Nisaea sediminum: one gene and its partner. The main gene of each other region encodes a partner of the protein of the gene in region 2 in a complex. Links are inferred from orthologs where the notes say so. Each region holds a gene or a part of one and is shown on either strand. Other genes may lie near its edges.

Region 1 (10,936 bases), on a different replicon or contig from region 2:
CGGCAGCATGTAGTCGAACAGTCCCGAGTTCTGCGTCGACGTGGTGGACTGCACGATGATGAACTTGTCGGCCGCAAGCGCGCTGCCCACGCTGCCGGCGGCGACCAGTGCCGCGACGACAAGCCCGCCAATAAACTGCTTCAGATATCTCATCTTGTTCGCTCCCTCTGATCGATCTTGCTTACGTGTCATCGGCCGTCCGGCAGATGTAGCCGTCCGGCCAGGAAGTCGCGCGCGGCTGCGCTCGACGGTTGCTTGAAGAAGGCTTCGGCCGGGCTGTGCTCGGTGATCCGCCCGCGATCCATGAAGACGATGTCGGCGGCGAGGCGGCGCGCCTGATGCAGGTCGTGACAGATCATCACGATCTTGCAGCCGCGCCGGTCGGCGGCGCGGATCAGCGCCTCGATCGCGGCCGTCGAGACCGGGTCGAGGCTCGCGGTCGGCTCGTCCAGAAACAGCACATCCGGCTTCAGGCTGAGGGCGCGCGCGACGGCGAGGCGCTGCTGTTCGCCGCCGGACAGAACGCGTGCCGGACGTTTCGCAAGATGCGCGATGCCGGCCTCATCCAGGGCTTCCTCGATGCGGCGTGTCCTCTCGGCGCCCGGAACCCCGGCGGCCTTCAGCGCATGTTCGAGATTGGCGGCGACGGAGCGCCGTAGCAGGACGGGTTTCTGAAACACCATGGCCTGGCGCTGCCGAATCTCGCGGGTTGCCGGACCGCCCCGCCAAAGCACCTCGCCGCCATGCGGTTCGAGCAACCCGTGCAGCAGCCTGAGAAGGACGCTCTTCCCGGCACCGTTCGAGCCGAGGATCATGGTGATTCCGCCCTCGGCGATCTGCAGCGAGACAGTGTCGAGGATTGTCAGCCCGTCCGGCGCGAAGCGCAGCGCATCGGCCCGGAGGGGCAGGAGCGCGTTCCGTTGCGCGAACGAGGCATTCCTGCTCGCGGTTTGCGACAGATTATTCATAAGCGAACCGCCGTGCCGTGCCCTTCAGCGCCATCAGGGCCGCGTTCACCGTGATTGAGATGCCGATCAGGATCAGGCCGAGCGCGAGGGCGAGGGCGAGATCGCCCTTCGATGTTTCCAGAGCGATCGCCGTTGTCATCACACGGGTCACGTGATTGATGTTGCCGCCGACGATGATCACCGCGCCGACCTCGGCGATGGCGCGGCCGAAGCCGGCGAGCGCCACTGTGATCAGCGAGAAGCGCGCGTCCCAGAGCAGGGTGCCGAGCGTGTCCAGCGGCCCGAGCGAGAGCGAGCGGAGCTGCTCGTCATATTCGACATGCAGGTCGGCGATGACCTGCCGGGTCAGCGCCGTCGCGATCGGGGTCACGAGGACGGTCTGCGCAATCACCATCGCCGTCGGCGAATAGAGCAGCGAGAACGCGCCAAGCGGCCCCGCGTTCGAGAGCAGCATGTAGATCGCGAGGCCGACCACGACCGGCGGCAGGCCCATCATCGCATTGGTGAAGATCAGCAGCGCGCCGCGCCCCGGAAAGCGGAAGATCGCGATCGCCGCACCGAGGGACATGCCGATCGCGCAGGCCGCCAGGGTCGCGGAAAGGCTGACCCTCAGCGACAGGAGAACGATCTCGGCGAGCTCCGGATCGGCCGAGAAGATCAGTGCGAAGGCAAGCGAAAATGATTCTGCAAAATCCTGCATATTGTGACGTTACATGCAGAAATTTTCGCAAGCGAGTCGGAATTCCACTTTGTGGACAGCGGTTTCCAAGGCGAATGGATCAACATGCAAAATAATGCATGTCAATTTTCGCGTTTGCATTATATTGCGTTGACGAGACAAGAACCGGCCAGGCTCGAAGAGCGGCAAAAACGGGAGAGGCGCTGCAATGATGATCGATTTCCGGACCGATCCGACCCGCTACAAACACTGGAAGCTGGAGTTCGACGGCCCGCGCGCCGATCTCGTCATGGATGTGGACGAGAAGGGCGGCCTCTTCGAGGGTTACGAGCTGAAGCTCAATTCCTACGATCTCGGCGTCGATATCGAGCTCTACGACGCGATCCAGCGCCTGCGCTTCGAGCATCCGGAAGTGAAGGTCGTGGTGCTCCGGTCCGCGAAGGACCGCGTGTTCTGCGCCGGCGCCAACATCCGCATGCTCGCGGGCGCGGCCCATGCCCACAAGGTGAACTTCTGCAAGTTCACCAACGAGACCCGGAACTACATGGAAGAGGCGAGCGCCGAGTCCGGCCAGAAATATCTCGCCGCGGTGACCGGCGCCTGTGCCGGCGGCGGCTACGAACTCGCGCTCGCGACCGACCATATCATCCTGACCGACGACGGCTCCTCCTCCGTCGCCTTGCCGGAAGCACCGCTGCTCGCCGTGCTGCCGGGCACCGGCGGTCTGACCCGCGTCACTGACAAGCGCAAGGTGCGCCGCGACCGCGCGGACGTGTTCTGCGCGATCGAGGAAGGCATCAAGGGCAAGCGTGCTGCCGACTGGGACCTGGTCGACGAGGTCGCGCCGAATTCGAAATTCGACGAGGTGGTCGCCGCCCGCGTTGCCGCGATGGCGGCGAGTTCCGACCGGCCCTCCGACGCCAAGGGCATCGCCCTGCCGAAGGTCGAGCGCGAGATTGACGGCGATCTCGTTCGCTACAGCCTGGTGACGGTCGAGATCGATCGCGACGAGCGCAATGCGACGATCCTGATCAAGGGTCCGGAGGAGGATGTGCCCGCGGATACCGACGCACTGGCCGCGCTCGGCACCGACTACTGGATGCTGAAGCTCTGCCGCGAGCTGGACGACGCGATCCTGCATCTGCGCCTGAACGAGCTCGAGATCGGCACGCTGATCTTCAAGACCGAGGGCGACGGCGCGAAGGTGCTGGAACACGACGCCTTCCTGGCCGCGAACCGGAGCAACTGGCTCGCCCGCGAGATCCTGCTCTACTGGAAGCGGGTGATGAAGCGGATCGACGTCACCTCGCGCTCGCTGGTGGCGCTGGTCGAGCCGGGCAGCTGCTTCGCCGGCTCGCTCGCCGAACTGCTCTTCGCCTGCGACCGCTCCTACATGCTGGAAGGCCAGCTCGACGGCGACAACCGTCCGCCGGCGGAAATCGCCCTCGGCCCGGCGAATTTCGGCCCGTTCCCGATGAGCAACGGCCTGACCCGTCTGCAGACGCGCTTCCTCGGCGAGCCGGAGACCCTGAAGGCCGCGGAGGGCAGCATCGGCGAGAGCCTCGATGCGGAGCGCGCCGACGAGCTCGGCCTCGTCACCTTCATCTTCGACGATATCGACTGGGAGGACGAGGTCCGCATCTTCCTCGAGGAGCGCGCCAGCTTCTCGCCGGATGCGCTGACCGGCATGGAGGCCAACCTCCGCTTCGCCGGTCCCGAGACCATGGAAACCAAGATTTTCGGACGGCTGACCGCCTGGCAGAACTGGATCTTCCAGCGCCCGAACGCCGTCGGTCCCGAGGGCGCGCTCGGCCGCTACGGCACCGGCCGCAAGCCCGAATATGACATCAAGCGGGTCTGACCCCCGCCCCAGGGAAAATAGGCGGAACCCGAACAGAGGAGGAAACGCCCCATGAACGAGATCCTGAACGTCAGCTACGACACCAAGATCCCGAACAACATCAATCTCTCGAGCGACCGCAAGATCCTGAAGGCGCTGGAGCAGTGGCATCCGGGTTACATCGACTGGTGGATGGACCAGGGCCCGGAAGGCTTCCAGACCTCCGATGTCTATCTCCGCACTGCGGTCAGCGTCGACCCGAAGGGCTGGGCCAAGTTCGACTATGTGAAGATGCCCGACTACCGCTGGGGCATCCTGCTGGCGCCGCAGGTCGAGAACCGCAAGATCGCCTTTGGCGAGCACAAGGGCGAGGATGTCTGGCAGGAGATCCCGGGCGAATACCGCGCCATGCTGCGCCGCCTCGTGGTGATCCAGGGCGATACCGAGCCCGCCTCGGTCGAGCAGCAGCGCTTCCTGGGCGCAACGGCACCGTCGCTCTACGACATGCGCAACCTCTTCCAGGTCAATGTGGAGGAAGGCCGGCATCTCTGGGCCATGGTCTACCTCTTGCAGAAATATTTCGGCCGCGACGGCCGCGAGGAAGCGGGCGAGCTGCTCAACCGCCGCTCCGGAGATGCGGACAAGCCGCGCATGCTTGGCGCCTTCAACGAGGCGACGCCGGACTGGCTCTCCTTCTTCATGTTCACCTTCTTCACCGATCGTGACGGCAAGATGCAGCTCGAGAGCCTGGCGCAGTCCGGCTTCGATCCGCTCTCGCGCACCTGCCGCTTCATGCTGACCGAGGAAGCGCACCACATGTTCGTCGGCGAGACCGGCGTCGGCCGCACCGTGCAGCGCACCTGCGAGGCGATGCGCGAGGCCGGCATCGAGGATCCATACGAGATCGAGAAGATCCGCGCCCTCGGCGTGATCGACCTGCCGACGATCCAGAAGAAGGCGAACCTGCATTTCTCGCTCTCGCTCGACCTCTTCGGCTCCGAGGTCTCGACCAACGCGGCGAACGCCTTCAACGCGGGCCTCAAGGGCCGTTTCCAGGAAGAGCGGATCGACGACGACCACCGGCTGGTCAACGACACCTATCCGGTGCTGAAGCTGGTCGACGGCGAGATCAAGATGGTCGACGAGCCGGCGCTCTCCGCCCTCAACATGCGGTTGCGCGACGATTATGTCCGTGACTGCCAGGGCGGCATCAACCGCTGGAACCGTCTGATCACCAAGGCCGGGATCGATTTCGAGATCAAGCTGCCGAACGTGGCCTTCCACCGTCATATCGGCGAGTTCCGCAACATCCACACGGATCCGGACGGCAAGCTGCTGAGCGACGGTGAATGGGGCGCGCGGCGGGACGAGTTCCTGCCGAATCTGGAAGACGGCGACTATATCGCCTCGCTGATGAGCCCGGTGCGCGAGCCCGGCCAGTTCGCGAGCTGGATCTCCGCGCCGCGCGTCGGCATCGACAACAAGCCGGGCGACTTCGAATACGTGAAGATCCACGACTGATTTCCCGATCTTTCCTCCCTTGGAAATTCGGGCTCTCACCCGGGCCGCTTAGGCGGTCCGGGTTTTTTATGCGCGTGAGAACCAGCTCTGCGTCCTGTTCGCGAAGGCGACCAGCGACAGCATCACAGGCACCTCCACAAGCACGCCGACCACGGTGGCAAGTGCAGCGCCGGAATTGAGGCCGAAGAGACTGATGGCGACGGCGACCGCGAGCTCGAAGAAGTTCGAGGTGCCGATCAGGGCGCAGGGCGCGGCGATATTGAAGGGCACGCCCCACGCCTTCGCCCAGCCGTAAGCGATGGCGAAGATGCCGTAGGATTGCAGCACCAGCGGCGCGGCGATCAGCGCGATGGTCAGCGGCTGCTCCAGCACCGTCTGGCCCTGGAAGCCGAACAGCAGCACGACGGTGGCGAGCAGGCCAAGCACGGAGAAGGGTTTCACCCGCGCGGTGAAATCGTGGACGACCTGTTCGCCCGCATCGTGACTCGCGGCCTTCGCCGTGAGGTGGCGGCGGGTCAGGTAACCGGCGCCGAGCGGGATTACGACATAAAGCACCACCGAGAGCAGCAGCGTCTCCCACGGCACGACGAGATTTGTGACGCCAAGTAGCAGCCCGCAGATCGGCGCGAAGGCGACGATCATGATCAGGTCGTTCACCGAGACCTGGACCAGCGTGTAGGTCGCGTCGCCCCTTGTCAGGGTCGACCAGACGAAGACCATCGCGGTGCAGGGCGCGGCGCCGAGCAGGATCAGGCCTGCGATGTATTGCTCCGCGTCGGTCGGCGGGATCAGATCGCCGAAGAGATAGCGGAAAAAGAGGATTCCGAGCGCCGCCATGGTGAAGGGTTTGACGATCCAGTTCACCGTGAGGGTGATGACGAGACCCTTCGGCTTCGAGCCGATGCTTTTCAGGCTCTCGAAATCGACCGCCACCATCATCGGATAGACCATCGCCCAGATCAGTACGGCGACGACGATATTGACCGAGGCGTATTCGAGCCTTGCCAAGGTCTCGAACAGGCCGGGCGCGACATTGCCGAGCGCCACGCCCGCCGCAATGCAGAGCGCGACCCAGGCCGAAAGCCACTTCTCGAAAAACCCGATGCCGCCGGGAGCGGCCTCATGGGCCGCCGTTTCAGTACTCATGCGCGATCGGGTCCTTTCGTTCGTGTCAGGCGGGTTCCGCCGATTTGGCCGAACCCGCGATATCGTCAAGGCGCTGCTGCAGGGCAAGCCGGTCGAGGCCGTGGATCGGCAGGTTGACGAGGATCCCGATCCGCGTGTTCAGCATGCGGAAGGCATCGGCGAAGGCAAAGCGCTTTTCCGCCTCGCTGCCCTCGACCGCGGCCGGATCCGGCACGCCCCAATGCGCCGTCATCGGCTGGCCCGGCCAGACCGGGCAGGTCTCGTTCGCCGCGTCGTCGCAGACCGTGAAGACGAAATCCATCTGCGGCGCGTCCGGCTTGCCGAACTCGTCCCAGTTCTTCGAGCGCAGGGTCTCGAGCGGGTAATTCTGGTTCCTCAGGAAATCGGCGGTGTAGGGGTGGATCTCGCCGCGCGGGTTGCTGCCGGCGCTGAAGGCCTTGAAGCGGCCGGCCCCGGCGCGGTTCAGGATGGCTTCGGCCATGATGCTGCGGGCGGAATTGCCCGTGCAGAGAAAAAGCACGTTGTAGGTCTTGTCACCGGTCATCGCTCTGTCTCCGGAGTGGTGCCGCAGAAGGCGGCGGTCACGGCGAGCTCGCCGCAAATGTCCGGGTTCCCGTTACAGCAATCCTGTGTCAGGAAAGTTACAAGCCGGCGCATCGCATCGATCTCGACCGCGTAGAAAATGTTCCGGTGCTGCCGCCGGGCATGCACCAGCCCCGCCCGCTCAAGCTGGGCGATGTGGAACGACAGGCTGGACCGCGAGACGCCCGCCTCTTCCGCGAGGGCACCGGCGGAAATCCCGGACGGACCGGCCCGCATCAGCAGACGGAACAGTCCGAGCCTGTGTTCCTGGGCGAGCGCGCCGAGCGCGGCGATGGCGTCTGTATCGTTCATTTCAATGATTCAAATATCATTGAAATAAGATTCGGCAAAGATTAATTTGCGCCGCTCGCCAGGGAGGCGGACCATTGCGGTCGTCGCGGGCAGGGAGAACCGGCATGGGTGCGCGTATTGCGATCAACGGCTTCGGGCGGATGGGCCGGCTGGGCATGCGGGCCCGCTGGGGACTCGACGATCTCGAGATCGTCGCCATCAACGACCCGGCCATGACACCGGAGATGGCGGCGCATCTGCTCGAATTCGACAGTGTGCACCGGCGCTGGGACCGCGAGGTCGGCTGGACCGAGCGGGGGATTGTGGTGGACGGTCGGGAGATCCCGCTGACCGCCCATGCCTCGCCGAAGGAGAGCGCCTGGAGCGGCGATGCGGTCGATATCGTTCTCGAATGCAGCGGCCGCTTCAAGAGCGCGGCCGCGCTCGCGCCTTACTACGAAAAAGGCATCCGCAAGGTGATCGTCTCCGCCCCGGTAAAGGAGGAGGCGGCGCTCAACATCGTCATGGGGGTCAACGACCAGCTCTACGATCCGGCGAAGCACCACCTGCTGACCGCCGCCTCCTGCACGACGAACTGCCTCGCCCCGATGGTCAAGGTGGTGCATGAGGGGATCGGCATCCGGCACGGCGCGATCACCACGATCCACGACGTCACCAACACCCAGGTGATCGTCGACGGGCCGCACAAGGACCTGCGAAGGGCGCGCTCCGCCCTGAACGCGCTGATCCCGACCAGCACCGGCTCGGCAACCGCCATCGGACTGATCTATCCCGAGCTGCAGGGACGGCTGAACGGCCATGCGGTCCGCGTGCCGCTGCTGAACGCCTCGCTCACCGACTGCGTCTTCGAGCTGGAGCGCCCGACCAGCATCGCCGAACTCAACGAGATGTTCGTCGCGGCGGCGGCGAGCGGGCCGCTCGAGGGCATTCTCGGCTTCGAGGCGCGGCCGCTGGTCTCGACCGATTTCACCGACGATCCGCGCTCGGCGATCGTCGACGGCCCCTCGACCATGGTGGTGAACGGAACCCAGGCGAAGATCTATGCCTGGTACGACAACGAGTGGGGCTATGTGAACCGGATGATGGAACTCGCCGCCAAAGTGGCGCAGAGCCTGTGAGCGCGGCGGCGGAAAGCGGCGCGCGCCCGGCGGACGGGCGCACCTACGCGGCGGTCACGGCGGCCTACTGGGCCTTCACCCTGACTGATGGCGCGCTGCGTATGCTGGTGCTGCTGCATTTCCACCGGCTCGGCTTCACGCCGCTCGATATCGCGGTACTCTTCCTGCTCTACGAGGCGATGGGCATCGTCACCAACTTTCTCGGCGGCTGGATCGGCGCCCGCTTCGGGCTGAAGATCACGCTCTTCTCCGGGCTCGCGGTGCAGATCGGCGCCCTGTTGATGCTCTCCCAGACGGACCCTGCCTGGACCATGCTGTTCTCGGTCGGCTATGTGATGACGGCGCAGGCGCTCTCCGGCATTGCCAAGGACCTCACCAAGATGAGCTCCAAATCGGCGGTGAAGCTGGTGGTCGCCTCGGAGGGCGACGGACTGCTGTTCAAATGGGTCGCGATCCTGACCGGATCGAAGAATGCGCTGAAGGGGGTCGGATTCCTCCTCGGCGGGGTCATGCTGCAATGGCTCGATTTCGCGCCCTCGCTTTACCTGATGGCGGGGATGCTCGCCGCCGTGCTGGGGACGTCGCTGCTGACGGTGACCGCCGATCTCGGTAAGGCGAAGACCAAGATCGCCAAGCGCGATCTCTTCGCCAAGAGCCGGGAGATCAACTTCCTTTCCGCGGCGCGAATCTTCCTTTTCGCCTCGCGCGACGTCTGGTTCGTCGTCGGGGTCCCGGTCTTTCTCTATGACCGGCTCGGTTGGTCCTTCGACCGGGTCGGGCTCTTCATGGCCGCCTGGGTTGTCGGCTACGGAATCGTCCAGGCCGCGGTGCCGCGGTTCCTGAGGAAGACCAGAGATGCCGGGGCCGCGGCGCGCGGAGCCGCTATCTGGGGCGGCTTGCTGGCGCTGCTCCCGGCGCTGATCGCCGCCGGTCTCACCCCCGGCCTGCTGCCGGCGCTGCCGGTTCTCACTCCGTCCGTCATCCTGATCGGCGGTCTGCTGGTTTTCGGCGTGGTCTTCGCGGTGAACTCGGCGCTGCATTCCTACCTGATCGTCGCCTATTCCGACGCGGACAAGGTGGCGCTCAATGTCGGCTTCTACTACATGGCCAATGCCGTCGGGCGCTTCGCAGGGACCCTCCTGTCCGGGCTGGTCTATCAGCTCGCCGGCCTGACCGCGACGCTCTGGGTTTCGGCGGGGATGGTCGCGCTCGCCGTCCTGCTGACCCTGCCATTGCTGGCGCCGCGTCCGGAGCGCATCTGATTTCTTTCACTTGACGCCGTTTTCCTGCTGATCGAAAATGAGAACAAATAAGGAACGAAAAGGCTGGGCGGATGCTGAAATCTCTGACGGGAAAATTCGAGAGAGCATCGCAGGATTACGCGCTCGGTTTCGGGATCGAGCGCGACCCGGACTGGTATCTGCTGAAATTGCAGGAAGAACTCGGCGAGCTGACCCAGGTCTGGAACCGCTACAGCGACCGGGGACGGCGCGGGGATCTCAGCAACGAGGACCTGCATCTGGCGCTGGAGAACGAGGCGGCCGATGTGCTCGGCCACATTCTCCTCTTTGCCCATCGCTTCGGTCTCGATCTGCCGTCCGCGATCGAGCGGAAATGGCGGTTTCGTCCCGAACCAACTGAAAAAACCTAGCGCGGCGCCTGTACGACGCAGCCGTACCAGCCGAGACCCTCGTAGGTCTCGTAGCCGGGGGTCTTGTGGAAACCGATCACGGTGCCGTCGGGCATCGAATAATGGCCGCTGCCGCGTCCCTCGGTGCGGAGATCGAACCGTTCCTCCAGCACACCCTTGCCGTCCGAGGCGGCAATGACGCGGAAGTCGGCATCCAGCAGCAGGGCTCGGGAGCGGGCGGCCTCGGATCCGTCGAAGCGCACGCCCTCGACGATGGTCTGGGCCTGCGGTCCCCAGTCGAAATGGATGCCGAGCACACCGAGAACCTTTCCGCGGCTTTCCCCGTTCTCGCGGATCGCGGCGGCATAGGTCGCGACCGGCTGGCCGTCGAGCTCTTGGGCGGCGGCGATATCCGCGACCGAATACTCGTCGCCGTCCGCCGTCGCCTTGGCGTTGCGGAACCATGCCGCGTTCGCGGCCGAGTGACCGCGCACGTGGTAGCGGTCCGGGCGCCCGTTGGCGACGATGGTGCCCTTGGCGTCGCAGATCCAGAGATCGAGATAGACGGTATAGGCCGAAAGGATGACGCCGAGCCGCTTGGAGGCATAGGCCGACGCGTCCTCCGACGGGCTCGCGAGACAGTCGACAATGGCGCTGTCGGTCGCCCACCAGCGCACGTCGCAGGTGCGCTCGAAAAGGTTGCGGTCGATCAGCTCGACGGCATTCAGCGAGAGATCGACCAGGCGCTGTCCCTTCAGCTGGTCGACGATCGAGCGTCCGATCCGTTCCAGCATCTCCGCCTTGCCGGAAAGTTCCGAATTGAGCGTCTGCGCGATCTGCTCGATCTCGGCCGAGACGCCTTTCACCTCGTCCGCGACGACCGCAAAACCGCGCCCGAGTTCGCCGACCCGAGCGCTCTCGATCAGCGCGTTCAGCGCCAGCATCTTGGTCCGCCCGGTGATGGCCTGGATTTCGGCGATCTTGGTCTCGGCGGTGGTGCGGACATCGGCGGTCAGTGTGACGATCTGTTCCGGATCGGTCTCGGCGTCGGGCATGCTCATGTGGAGATCCTGCGAGGGCGGGAAAGTACTGAGGAGAGTGCGGATAAGCTTATGGAATCACAAAACCTGCATTTTTTAT
Region 2 (11,050 bases):
ATGATCACCGCTTATCAGGTGGGCATGGCGACCCAGAAGGATCAGCCGTTCAACACGATCGCGGAATACGTCGCCTGGGCGAAGAAAAACCCCGGCTCGAGCTACGGCGCCCTCAGCCCCGAAGCGCGGCTCTACATCACCGAGATCGCGAAGAAGAACGACCTCGACATCAATATCGTTCCGGTACGGAGCGGCAGCGAGATGATCAACGTGCTACTCGGCAAGCAGGTCGCGATGGCCTTCTCCGGGGGCATTCACTATCGCTATCCCGACGAGCTGAAGACAATTTCGGCGCTGACGACATTCCGCCATCCTTCGGCGCCCGACGTCCCGACCATCGAGGAGGAAGGCTATCCGCTCGGAATGGACTCCCGCACGACGATCTTCCTGCCCAAGGGGACGCCTCGGCCCATTCTCGAACGGTTGAGCGGGGCGCTGCAGGCGGCCGCGACAGACGACGCTTTCAAGAAGCTTACCGACACCGCGAACATCCCCATCAAGTATCTGAGCGTGGACGAGGCGTACGCGGAGATGGAACGGACCTACGCCAAGCACAAGGGCATCATGGAGAGCGCCGGAATCGTTCCTCAATAACCTCTTGAGCCGCCGCCGCGGGCGCCCTCCGGCGCCCGCGGTCATCCCCACGGAAGATACCGGAAGAGCGAATGTTCCAGCCCCTGAATGGCATACGTGTCGTCGATCTGAGCCAGGTCCTGGCCGGCCCCTACGCCACCTACCAGATGGCCCTAATGGGGGCGGAGGTCATCAAGATCGAGAAACCCGGCGAGGGTGACTGGACGCGGCTCGGCGGTCTCCTGCCGGAACTCGCGGAACGGCAGATGGGGCTGGGATTCCTGCCCCAGAACGCGGCGAAGAAATCGGTCACGCTCAATCTGAAATCACCGGAAGGTCTGGACCTCGCGAGAAAGCTCGTGGCGACGGCCGATGTCTTCGTCGAAAACTTCAAACCCGGTGTCGCCGAGCGCCTCGGCCTCGGTTTCGACGCCGTGCGGTCGATCAGGCACGACATCGTCTATTGCTCGATTTCCGCCTACGGGCAGAACGGACCACTCAGCCGCCGTCCGGCGTACGATCACGTCATTCAGGGCATGTGCGGCATCATGATGACGACGGGGAAACCCGGCGACGGCCCGACGAAAGTCGGCGCACCCTATGTCGACTTCGCCACAGGCATGAATGCCGCCATGGCGGTCATGGCAGGTCTTCTGGAGATAAAGCGCACCGGGACGGCCGTGCAGATAGACGTCGCCATGCTCGATACGGCGCTGATGCTGATGGCGTCACTAATGACCCAGCACAAGTCCGCAGGCTGGAAGCCGGCTCAGAACGGCAACGAAGCCTGGAGTGCGAGCCCCTCATCGGGTGCCTTCGAGACCGCGGCCGGCCTCCTGATGCTGGCTGCCAACAACGAACCGCAGTTCCGCAGGCTTTGCCGGGCGATCGGCCGTGCAGACATCCTGGCCGACGCGCGCTGGCACACGCCGGAGGCGCGCAAGCGGAATGGCGAAAGCCTGCGCGAGGCACTCAACGGCACATTTCGTACGCGCACGGCCGATGACTGGGAAAGCATCCTGGAGAATGCGGACGTTCCGGCGGCCAGGGTCCGCTCACTGGACGAAACTCTGACAGAGCCGCAGATCGCGGCCCGCGGCTTGCTTTGCCAGATGGATCTGGAAGGCCATGACAGCGCGATCCATGTGCCGTCGCTGAGCTTCAGGGCCAATGGAGAAAGCGTGTCGCCGCAAATGCCGCCTCCGGTCCTGGGCGCGGATACCGAATACGTCCTGAGAGATCTTGGAATCGAAGGAACCGAACTGCAGAGGTTGCGGGACAACGGAGCAATCTGAACCACGCCGGGAGCTCTCGGCGGTTTGTCACTGCTTCCAACGCAGGAACAGTCTTTCCGCGATGCAGCATCGTTTTCCGCAATGCAGCATAACAGTTGGCTTCCGGCACCGGCTGCGTTAAGCCACCGCTCCAACCGAATCCTCCGCCGAATTGCGCGGACCGTATCGGGATGGAGAAGACAGATGAACCATCACTCACGCACGGCGGAATCGCTATCGTGCCATATCGGCCCGGCGGATATCCGTGCCGCCACACCCGACCGCCCGCTGGTTTGCCTCACCGCCTACACAGCACCCGTCGCGGCCTATCTCGATCCGCTCTGCGACTTACTGCTGGTCGGCGACTCGCTCGGCATGGTGATCTATGGCATGGACGGCACCGTCGGGGTCACGCTCGACATGATGATCGCCCATGGCCGCGCCGTGACAAGGCGGGCGCGTCATGCCTGTGTCGTCGTCGACTTGCCGGCAGGCAGCTACGAGAACGGACCGGAGCAGGCGCTCGAAAGCGCGCGCCGCGTTATGACGGAGACCGGGGCCGACGCGGTGAAGCTCGAGGGCGGCATCGCCGTCGAGGCCTCGATCGCCGCCCTGGTCGGGGACGGCATCCCGGTGCTCGGCCAAATCGGCCTGCTGCCGCAGCATGCCGAAGACGGTTTCAGGATCCAGGGACGCGGTGAGGACGGCGCCCGGCAGGTGCTGGAGGACGGCCGCGCCGTCGAACGCGCCGGCGCCTTCGCCGTCGTCATCGAGGGCACGGTGGAGCCCGTTGCCCGCCGAATAACCGAAGCGCTCTCCATCCCGACCATCGGGATCGGCGCATCCGCTGCCTGCAGCGGCCAGATCCTAGTCACCGACGATCTGCTCGGACTTTATGACGGGCATCTTCCGAAATTCGCCGAACGGTACGCCGATCTCGCGGGCACGATCCGCGAAGCGGCGCAGCGTTGGGCGGATGACGTACGCAGCCGGGCCTTTCCGGCCGAACGCAACACCTACGCCGAAAAGCCGGCGCGAGAGGGCTGAAAATGGACATCATCCGCACCAAGGCCGAGCTGCGCAAACGCGTGAGCAGTTGGAGGAATTCCGGCGAGACCGTCGCCCTGACGCCGACGATGGGGGCGATCCACGAAGGCCATCTCTCGCTCGTCCGGCTCGGCCTCGAACGCGCGGACCGATGCGTCGGGACGATTTTCGTCAATCCGCGGCAGTTCGGGCCGAACGAGGATTTCGCGACCTATCCGCGGGACGAGGAGGGCGATTTCGCAAAGTTCGAAACCGCCGGATGCAGTGCGGTCTACGCGCCCGCACCGGAAGAGATCTACTCCGCCGGCTACAAGACCGAAGTCATCGTACACGACATCTCCGAGGTCATGGAGGGCGCAAGCCGCCCGGGCTTCTTCACCGGCGTCGCCACCGTGGTCTCAAAACTCCTGATCCAGGCGATGCCGGACATCGCAATCTTCGGCGAGAAGGACTTCCAGCAGCTCGCCGTCATCAGGACCATGGCCCGCGATCTCGATCTGCCGATGGAAATTCTCGGCGCGCCGACGGTCCGCGAGGCGGATGGCTTGGCGCTCTCCTCCCGCAACGCCTATCTGAGCGCGGAAGAACGGCGGATCGCTCCGGCGCTTCATGCGGCGATGACCGCTGCCGCGGCGACCCTCCGCAACGGCGCCAATCCCCCGGCAGCAGCGGAGCAAGCGCGGAAGGCGATGCTCTCGGCCGGCTTTCAGGAGGTCGATTATATCGATATCCGCGATCAGGACAGCTTTCAGCCGGCCTCCGTTCCCGGCGAGAATCTCCGCATCTTCGCGGCGGCGTGGCTCGGCAGCTGCCGCCTGATCGATAATCTCGGGGTCTGACGGAGCGTCCCGATCGGGCTATGCTTCCCTCCGAGGCCGCGACACGACGGCCCGGAGGGAGGACCGCAAGATGGCTATAGAGACGCCGAACTATCCGGAACATGCCGCACTCGGGGCGCTCGACTCACGCCCCGTCGACCCGGAGAAGCTCGACTGGAGCCCGACCCGCTTCGAGGGGGTCGAGATGAAGGTGCTGATGGAGGACAAGGAAACCGGGCTGATGACCGCCCTGTTCCGCTGGCAGCCCGGCGCGGTCCTGCCGTTTCACGAGCATACCGATATCGAGCAGACCTACATGCTCGAAGGCCGGCTCGAGGACGAACAGGGCTCGGTCGGGCCCGGCGAATATGTCTGGCGTCCGGCAGGCAGCCGGCATGTCGCGCGGGCGCCGGAAGGCGCGCTGATGCTGAGCATGTTCCACAAGCCGAACCAGTTTCTCGACGACGGCGCCTGATCAACCCGGAATTTTGACTTCGATATCCCGGTCGGGCAGGCCGGCGGACCGGTTCCCGGCGATCTCCAGGAACGCCGCCTCTAGAGCGGCGACATAGGCTTTCGTCGAGAAGAAACCGCCCGGCTCCGGCTGCCGTAACCGGGCGCGGACGGCGGCGAGAAAGGGAGCGTCGGCGGCGAACCGTTCAACGCGGGCGAGATAATCCGCCGGACTGTCGGCGATCCCCTCCGGCACACCCGCCGCAGCCAGGATGCTTGCCGACATGCGCCACGCGAAGCAGCGCCCCGGCAACGTCACGACCGGAACCCCGCGGGCGAGCGCCAGCGCCGTCGTATGGCCGCCATTGTAGCCGAGCGGATCGAGCGCGATGTCGGCAGCGGCAACGCGTGCCCGGTGATCGCGGATACCGGTCGGCTCGGCGAAACGGATCCGCTCCGGCGCCAATCCCGCCTGCGCGGCGAAGCGGCGGAGATTGTCCGCCCCCTCCTCCGATTGCGTCGCAACCCATAGCAGCGCGCGGGGAATGCGTCTCAGGCACTCGAACCAGAGCCGAAGCGTCGCCATGTCGACCTTGTTGAGCCGGTTGAAGGCGGCCATGACGAAACCATCCTCCGGCAGCCCGAGTTCCGCGCGGGCGGGGGCAGGGTCGTCCTCCGCCTGGTCGTCGACCGGCAGGAAGCTTCCCGGCATCAGGATCAGGCGCTCGGAGAAACCGGAGCGCTCCGCTTCGGGCACGACGACCCGGTCCGCGACCGTATAATCCACGGTCTCCGCGCCGGTCGCCCCCGGAAATCCGATCATCGCGACCCGGACAGGTGCCGGAGCGCGGCGGAAGACATCCTTTTCGGGGCTCAGCGGCGTGCCGCTCAGATCGACCAGGATATCGATCCCGTCGGCACGGATCCTCTCCGCGAGCGCAGCCGGCGCTAGCCCCCCGACCTCCCGGAAATGATCGGCGGCCAGGCGCACAGGGCCCTGAACCGGCCTGACCGGCTCCTCCGTCCGGTCATATACGAAGGTCTCGAACCGGCTGCGATCATGATGAACCAGCATGCTGCGGACGGAAAACCCCACGGGATGCATCCGGAGGTCGGAAGTGACATAGCCGAGGCGGAGACGCCGCCCGCCCCGCCAGCCCCATTCCGCCCGCCATCGAGAGTCCGGCGCACTGGCGATCCGCATCGCCGAAGTGGTTACGGCAAGCGCGATCCCCGGATCGTCCCGGCGCTCCAGCACGGAGAGCGGGGGCTCGAAAACCGTATCGCCGCGCCGCAATTGCTCGGCGAGAACCGCATCGAAAAGCGGCTCGAAAAAATATGAAGCCTGGAAATTGAGCGCATCCCGAAAGCCTGTTTGCCCGCTTACCAGAGTCCTCACGACACTCGCATTCACCGCCAGCAAGCGAGCCGGCGCATCTCTGAGAAAACGCTTCTGCCAGTCGTCGTCGCCCTGGGTGCCAGCAAGCGTACAGAACAGCTCGGCATAGGCGTGAATCCTCTCTGGCCGGTCGAGAATTTCGGTTCTGTTGCTCATGTACCGACGCAGGAACAGTGGAGGAATAGATACGATCGTTCATGTTTAGCGACAGCCGGCGACCGCGTATAGCCGGCAACTCGAACAGCCTTGGAGAGCATTCGGGGCCTTGGAACCATCGCCCGGAATATCTTGTTACGTCAGACAAAACCCGTAAAAAATTAATCCACTATTGGAAAATGGCCGATTCTCATTCAATTTCAGCGGAAATCTGGATTAAGAATCAATTTTAACAAAGCGTAACATATTAATATTACGAAGTATTTTATCAAATCAAACTTGCCGAACAGAATTTGATAACTAGCTTTCACTCCAAACCGCTGAAGCAGATTTTGCTTTTACTGACGTATATATGGCAAACAACGACAAACACTATGCCGGGACGGTAGCGGACGCAGCGGACCTGTCCCATCCGGAGCATCGCGCGCTGTTCGACCACTGGAAGGCGAACCGGCGCGGCGAGGATGTCCCGCTGCGCAGCAGTTTCGACCCGCTGCAATTCCATCGCTCGATGCCGAGAATGGCGATCATCGAGCGCAGCGGCCCGCCGGACGCCTCTGTCTTCCGATATCGCCTTGCGGGCACCGAAATCGCGCGGCGCGCGGGCCGCGATCCGACCGGAAAGAGTTTCGAGGAGCTATACGAAGGAAACTATCTCGAGACCGCGAACCGGACCTATCGCGAGATATCCGAATCGGGCCAAGCGCATTTCTCACAGCGTGTCTTCACGATCGGCGGCGAAAGCGGAAACCTGCGGTATGACCGGCTCATCCTGCCTTACAGTTCCAACGGGTCGTCGGTCGACCAGTTCGTGCTGCTGATCGTCGTCGTCGAGCAGGACGCGCCGGTGAAACAGGTGGGCAGCTTTTCCATATTCGGCAGGAAGCGGAACAAATAAAAAAAACAGGCGCCGAAACGGCGCCTGTTCCTATCGATTCTGCTGGATCCCGGCCCCGATCAGAGCGCTTCGTCGACCCACTGCTGCAGCTGGGCCTTCGGCATCGCGCCCATCTTGGTCGCGGCGACCTGACCGTCCTTGAACAGGATCAGCGTCGGAATGCCGCGCACACCGTATTGCTGCGGGGTCTGCGGGTTCTCGTCGATATTGATCTTGGCGACGGTGACGCGGTCGCCCATCGACTGCGCCACTTCCTCGAGCGCCGGTGCGATCGCCTTGCAGGGGCCGCACCATTCGGCCCAGAAATCGACCAGAACCGGCTTGTCGGAGTTCAGAACGCTGTCGGAGAAACTTGAGTCGGTAACCGTAACCGTCGACATGGGGGCTTCCTCGTTTGCCTTGTCTCGCATGCCGGGCTCCCACCCTTGCATGAACCGTGAATCTAGGAAGCGTCGGCAGCCCCGTCAAGACAACCGGCACGGGCCCAACGTTTCCAAGGGGGAAAGGGCATACCCCTCAACCGGCACGGGCGCCGGGCGCGTATGAGTCGAGCAGATCCGGCGGCAGTTCGGTCAGGAACGGACCGTCCGTCCAGAGCAGCAGGCAGCGGACCTTGCGGCCTTCGAACATGCCGGCGAGCAGCGCCCGGTAGGCCGCCATCTGCTTCAGATAGACTGCCGGCACGTCCTCCAGCCGCTCCGGCGGCGGCCGGTTGGTCTTGAAGTCGACCACCGTCACGCGGCCCTCTTCCACCAGCAGCCGGTCGATCTGACCGGACACGACCGTGATCCCGCCCTCTCCGGTCGCGACCTGACCGACGATCGGCACCTCGGCACGCGAGGCGGACGCGAAAAGTCCGGCCCAGTCCGGATGCTCCAGTACCGTCATGACCTCGTCGAGATAGCGAGCCGCCACATCGGGCGCGAGATCGTGCAGCGGGCGCCCGAGGAAGGAGGCTCCCGCCTCCCGACGGCGCTCTGCGGGCATGTCCGGAAGGACCTGGAGCATACGGTGGATAAGCTGCCCGCGCTTGAAGCGTCCCTGGTCCACGAGAGAGAGCGGGGAGCGCAGCGCCGGTTCCGGGTCGCTCGGCCGAGACGGCATCAACGGGCGCGGCGGAACGGGCTCCGGTGCGGGTTGCGACTGTGCCCAGCCGGGCACCGCCTTCTTCGCGTCCGCGGGAACGATCGTTTCGGACGGCGGCGCCACATCCCTTTCCTGCGGCGTTTCGTGTCGGAGCAACGGGAGGTCCGAGCCGGACGCGGCACTGATCGCGCTGTCTTCGATTTCTGACGCCAGATCGGCCATCGCGGCGCGCACCAGATCGTACCAGTTGCCTTCGGGCGCCCGCTGCTTGGTTGCCCATCCGCCGACATAGAGCCGGTCCTCGGCGCGGGTCATCGCGACATAAAGCAGGCGGCGATATTCTTCGTTCCGTTTGCGCTCGGCGGCCTCCTTCGCATCGCTGCTGGCCGCCGCGTCCTCCGCCTTCGCCGGGGCGCAGAGCGGAACCGGCACGCCGTCGTCGGACTGGCTCCAGAGGATCTTCGCCGTACCGCGCGGGACCTGAAGGGTGTCCGGCATGAAGACGATCGGCGCCTGCAGGCCCTTGGAGCCGTGCACCGTCATCACACGGACCCGCCCGCCCTCGCCGCCTTCCATGTCGCGCTTGATGTCGCTCTCCGATGCCTCAAGCCAATGCAGGAAACCCTGCAAGGACGGCACATGGCCGCGCTCGTATTCCAGCGCCTGGGCAAGGAACTCGTCGAGCGGGTCCGCCGCCTCTATACCGAGCCGCTCAAGGATCCGCCGCCGGCCGCTCGGCTCGCCTTCGGCGAGAATTCCGGCGAAGAGCTCGTAGGGTGGCATCGTGTCGGTGCGGGCGAGATAGGAACTCAGCAGCTCGTCGGCACGGGCGAAGGAAGCCTTTTCCGGCGCACGGCGACGCAGCTCGCGCCAGAGCCGCCTCTCCTTGCGGTTCCAGGCAAGCTCAAAAAGCTCGTCCTCGTCGAGCCCGATCAGTGGGCTCTTCAATACCGTCGCGAGCGTCAGGTCGTCCTCCGGCAGCAGCAGGAAGCGGCCGAGGGCGATCAGATCCATGACCGCGATCTGGTCGCTCAGCACCATGCGATCGACACCGGCGACGTCGATGTCCCGTTCCTTCAGGGCCCGCACCATCTCGTGCACGAAACCGCCGCGCCGGCGCACCAGCACCATGATGTCGCCGGGGCCAATCGGCCGGCCTTTTGAGGGCAGGATTTCTCCCCGGTCGATCCACGACCGGATGCGCCCGGCGATCGCGCCGGCGAGCCGGGAGGCCGGATTGTCGAGCCCGCGCTGGGCGAGCGGCAGGGCCCAACTCCCTTCCTCCTCGCTTTCGGCCGGCAGGAAGGGCGGCCAGACTTCGACCAGGCTCGCATCGCCGCCGCGCGAAACGCCATGGCGGATCGAGAGCAGCTCGCCGTTGCCATCCGCCTCAAGGACTCCTTCTCCCGCCGGACGGCTGTTGAAGAGCCGGTCGACCAGCCCCAGCACCGCCGCACCCGAGCGGAAGGAGACCTCCAGGTCGACCGAGGCCCAGGCCCCTTCCGCCGCAGCCACGCGCTCCGCGAAATGCCTGCGCATGCGCAGGAACCCTTCAGGGTCGGCGCGCTGGAAAGAGAAGATCGACTGTTTCACGTCGCCGACCGCGAAGATGCTGCGCCCGGCATCCCGCGCTTCTTCGTAGGCACCTTCGCCGGCGAAGAATTCCTCGGTCAGCGCCTGCACCACTTCCCACTGCTCGGGGTTGGTGTCCTGCGCCTCGTCGATCAGGATGTGATCAAGGCCACCATCGAGCTTGAACAGCACCCAGGCGGCAACGCCCGGCCGTTTCAGCAGGTCGCAGACCGTGGCGACCAGATCCTCGAAATCGACCAGCGCGCCGCGCCGTTTCCCCGCCTCGTAGCCGTCCAACACCGCAGCAGAAATGCGCAACACCGCAGAGGTGCGCTCGGCAAGACCGTGGGCGTTGAGACGCTCCTTCAGGGCGATCAGCCGCTCACCCTCGCGGGCGAGCACGGTTTCTATATCGGCGAAGAGCTCCAAAGCCGCCTTCGTCGCCAGCCGCTTGCGCATTTCCCCTGCGCCGGTGAGGAAGACACTGCAATAGCTCTCGAAGAGTTCAGACCGTCTCGCACCTTCCGCCACGAGGAAGTCGGCGAGCGCGGCCCCGCGCTCCATATCCGTCTTGCTGCTTTCCACGAGAGCTTCTGCGGCACGGCGTAGCCCGACGAGATCAAGCGCACTGTCGGCAAGCCCGTCACGCAGCACCGTTTCGGCAGTCTCGTCCGGCGGCAGATCGAGATGTGTTCTGAGCGCCGCGTCGATCCTGTCCCTGCCACCGATCGCCTCGATGAAGCGGGCGAGCCGGGCGCGTTCCTGCAGCAATTCAGAGACCAGCCCGTCGAAGGTTTCCTCGGCGAAACGGCGGTTGATCAGGCGGAGCGCCTGGCCGAGCACGCTCTCGGGATCGGCGGCGGCCAGGTTCAGCACCCGGTCGCGCGCGTCCCAGAGCCGCTCGTCGGCGGTGCGATCGTCCATGACCTGGAAATGCGGCGGCAGGCCGGCCTCGAGGGGGAAGCGCTTCAGCACCGCCTGGCAAAAGGCGTGGATGGTCTGGATCTTGAGGCCGCCGGGCGTGTCCAGCGTGCGGGCGAAGAGGCGTCGGGCGAGCGCGATATGGTCCTGCGCCGGCTGTCTGCCGAGCAGCTTCTCCAGCTGCCCGCTTAGTTCCGTCTCGCCGGTGACCGCCCATTCCGAGAGCTTGCCGGAGATGCGCGCCGACATTTCCGCCGCCGCGGCCTTGGTGAAGGTGAGACAGAGAATACGGCCCGGATCGGCACCCGCGAGCAAGAGGTTCAGCACCCGGTCGGTCAGCACCTTGGTCTTACCGGTCCCGGCCGAAGCCGCGACCCAGACCGATGCGGCCGGGTCGGCGGCCCGGCGCTGCGCCCGGTCGGCCTCCTGGATCACCGCTGTCGGATCGTGCTCGGCCATCTCAGGACAGCTCCCCGCCGGCGGACCATTCCTTCACCCGCGCCAGATGCTCGTAGTCGGAATAGCGCGGTGCATATTCCGGCGCCGGGCGCGACCGGTACGGCGTTTCCGGATCGTCGAAGGTCCTGATGAGATTGAGCAACCCCTCCTCGGCCTCGGTGACCAGCGTCTCGACAGCCGCCTTGATCGCCTTGCGCTCCCCCGCCGGATCGCCGCCGCTGAGCCGCCAGTATTCAAGCGCCTCGACAGCGCCTTCCGGCACACCCTCGAACCCGCCCATGGAAAGGATCAGCGCCTCGAGCGGCAATTGCGGCGAGTACCCGGCCGTCACCTGGCTTTCCGTCGGTGGCGCGCCGGTCTTGAAGTCGATGATCGCAAAGCCGCCATCCGCCAG

Evidence for each region.
Region 1: the proteins of trxA (region 2) and IG122_RS14005 are in contact, whole or in part, in an NMR structure (PDB 2IPA), measured with the Bacillus subtilis proteins. The link is inferred for Nisaea sediminum from one-to-one orthologs.

The regions. Positions count from the first base shown.
Region 1 is NZ_JACZCQ010000006.1:406,153-417,088, reverse strand. The notes cover bases 4,940-7,768. They hold IG122_RS14005 (arsenate reductase ArsC), read right to left. Parts: upstream 6,699-7,768; coding sequence 6,180-6,698; downstream 4,940-6,179. Other genes in these bases: IG122_RS13995 (ArsJ-associated glyceraldehyde-3-phosphate dehydrogenase), read left to right, coding at 7,153-7,768; IG122_RS14000 (ArsR/SmtB family transcription factor), read right to left, coding at 6,695-7,048; arsB (ACR3 family arsenite efflux transporter), read right to left, coding at 5,075-6,154; boxB (benzoyl-CoA 2,3-epoxidase subunit BoxB), read left to right, coding at 4,940-5,008. In the rest of the region: IG122_RS14035 (substrate-binding domain-containing protein), read right to left, coding at 1-153; IG122_RS14030 (ATP-binding cassette domain-containing protein), read right to left, coding at 189-968; IG122_RS14025 (ABC transporter permease), read right to left, coding at 961-1,668; boxC (2,3-epoxybenzoyl-CoA dihydrolase), read left to right, coding at 1,856-3,508; more of boxB, read left to right, coding at 3,560-4,939; more of IG122_RS13995, read left to right, coding at 7,769-8,166; organoarsenical effux MFS transporter ArsJ, read left to right, coding at 8,163-9,428; IG122_RS13985 (nucleoside triphosphate pyrophosphohydrolase family protein), read left to right, coding at 9,500-9,817; IG122_RS13980 (methyl-accepting chemotaxis protein), read right to left, coding at 9,814-10,857. UniProt on the Bacillus subtilis protein: Catalyzes the reduction of arsenate [As(V)] to arsenite [As(III)]. In vitro, can dephosphorylate para-nitrophenyl phosphate (pNPP).
Region 2 is NZ_JACZCQ010000005.1:38,017-49,066, forward strand. The notes cover bases 5,354-8,296. They hold trxA (thioredoxin TrxA), read right to left. Parts: upstream 7,029-8,296; coding sequence 6,678-7,028; downstream 5,354-6,677. Other genes in these bases: IG122_RS10770 (O-linked N-acetylglucosamine transferase, SPINDLY family protein), read right to left, coding at 5,354-5,720; IG122_RS10775 (PAS domain-containing protein), read left to right, coding at 6,073-6,618; addA (double-strand break repair helicase AddA), read right to left, coding at 7,135-8,296. In the rest of the region: IG122_RS10745 (Bug family tripartite tricarboxylate transporter substrate binding protein), read left to right, coding at 1-594; IG122_RS10750 (CaiB/BaiF CoA transferase family protein), read left to right, coding at 666-1,868; panB (3-methyl-2-oxobutanoate hydroxymethyltransferase), read left to right, coding at 2,052-2,894; panC (pantoate--beta-alanine ligase), read left to right, coding at 2,897-3,733; IG122_RS10765 (cupin domain-containing protein), read left to right, coding at 3,804-4,187; more of IG122_RS10770, read right to left, coding at 4,188-5,353; more of addA, read right to left, coding at 8,297-10,656; double-strand break repair protein AddB, read right to left, coding at 10,658-11,050. UniProt on the Bacillus subtilis protein: Participates in various redox reactions through the reversible oxidation of its active center dithiol to a disulfide and catalyzes dithiol-disulfide exchange reactions.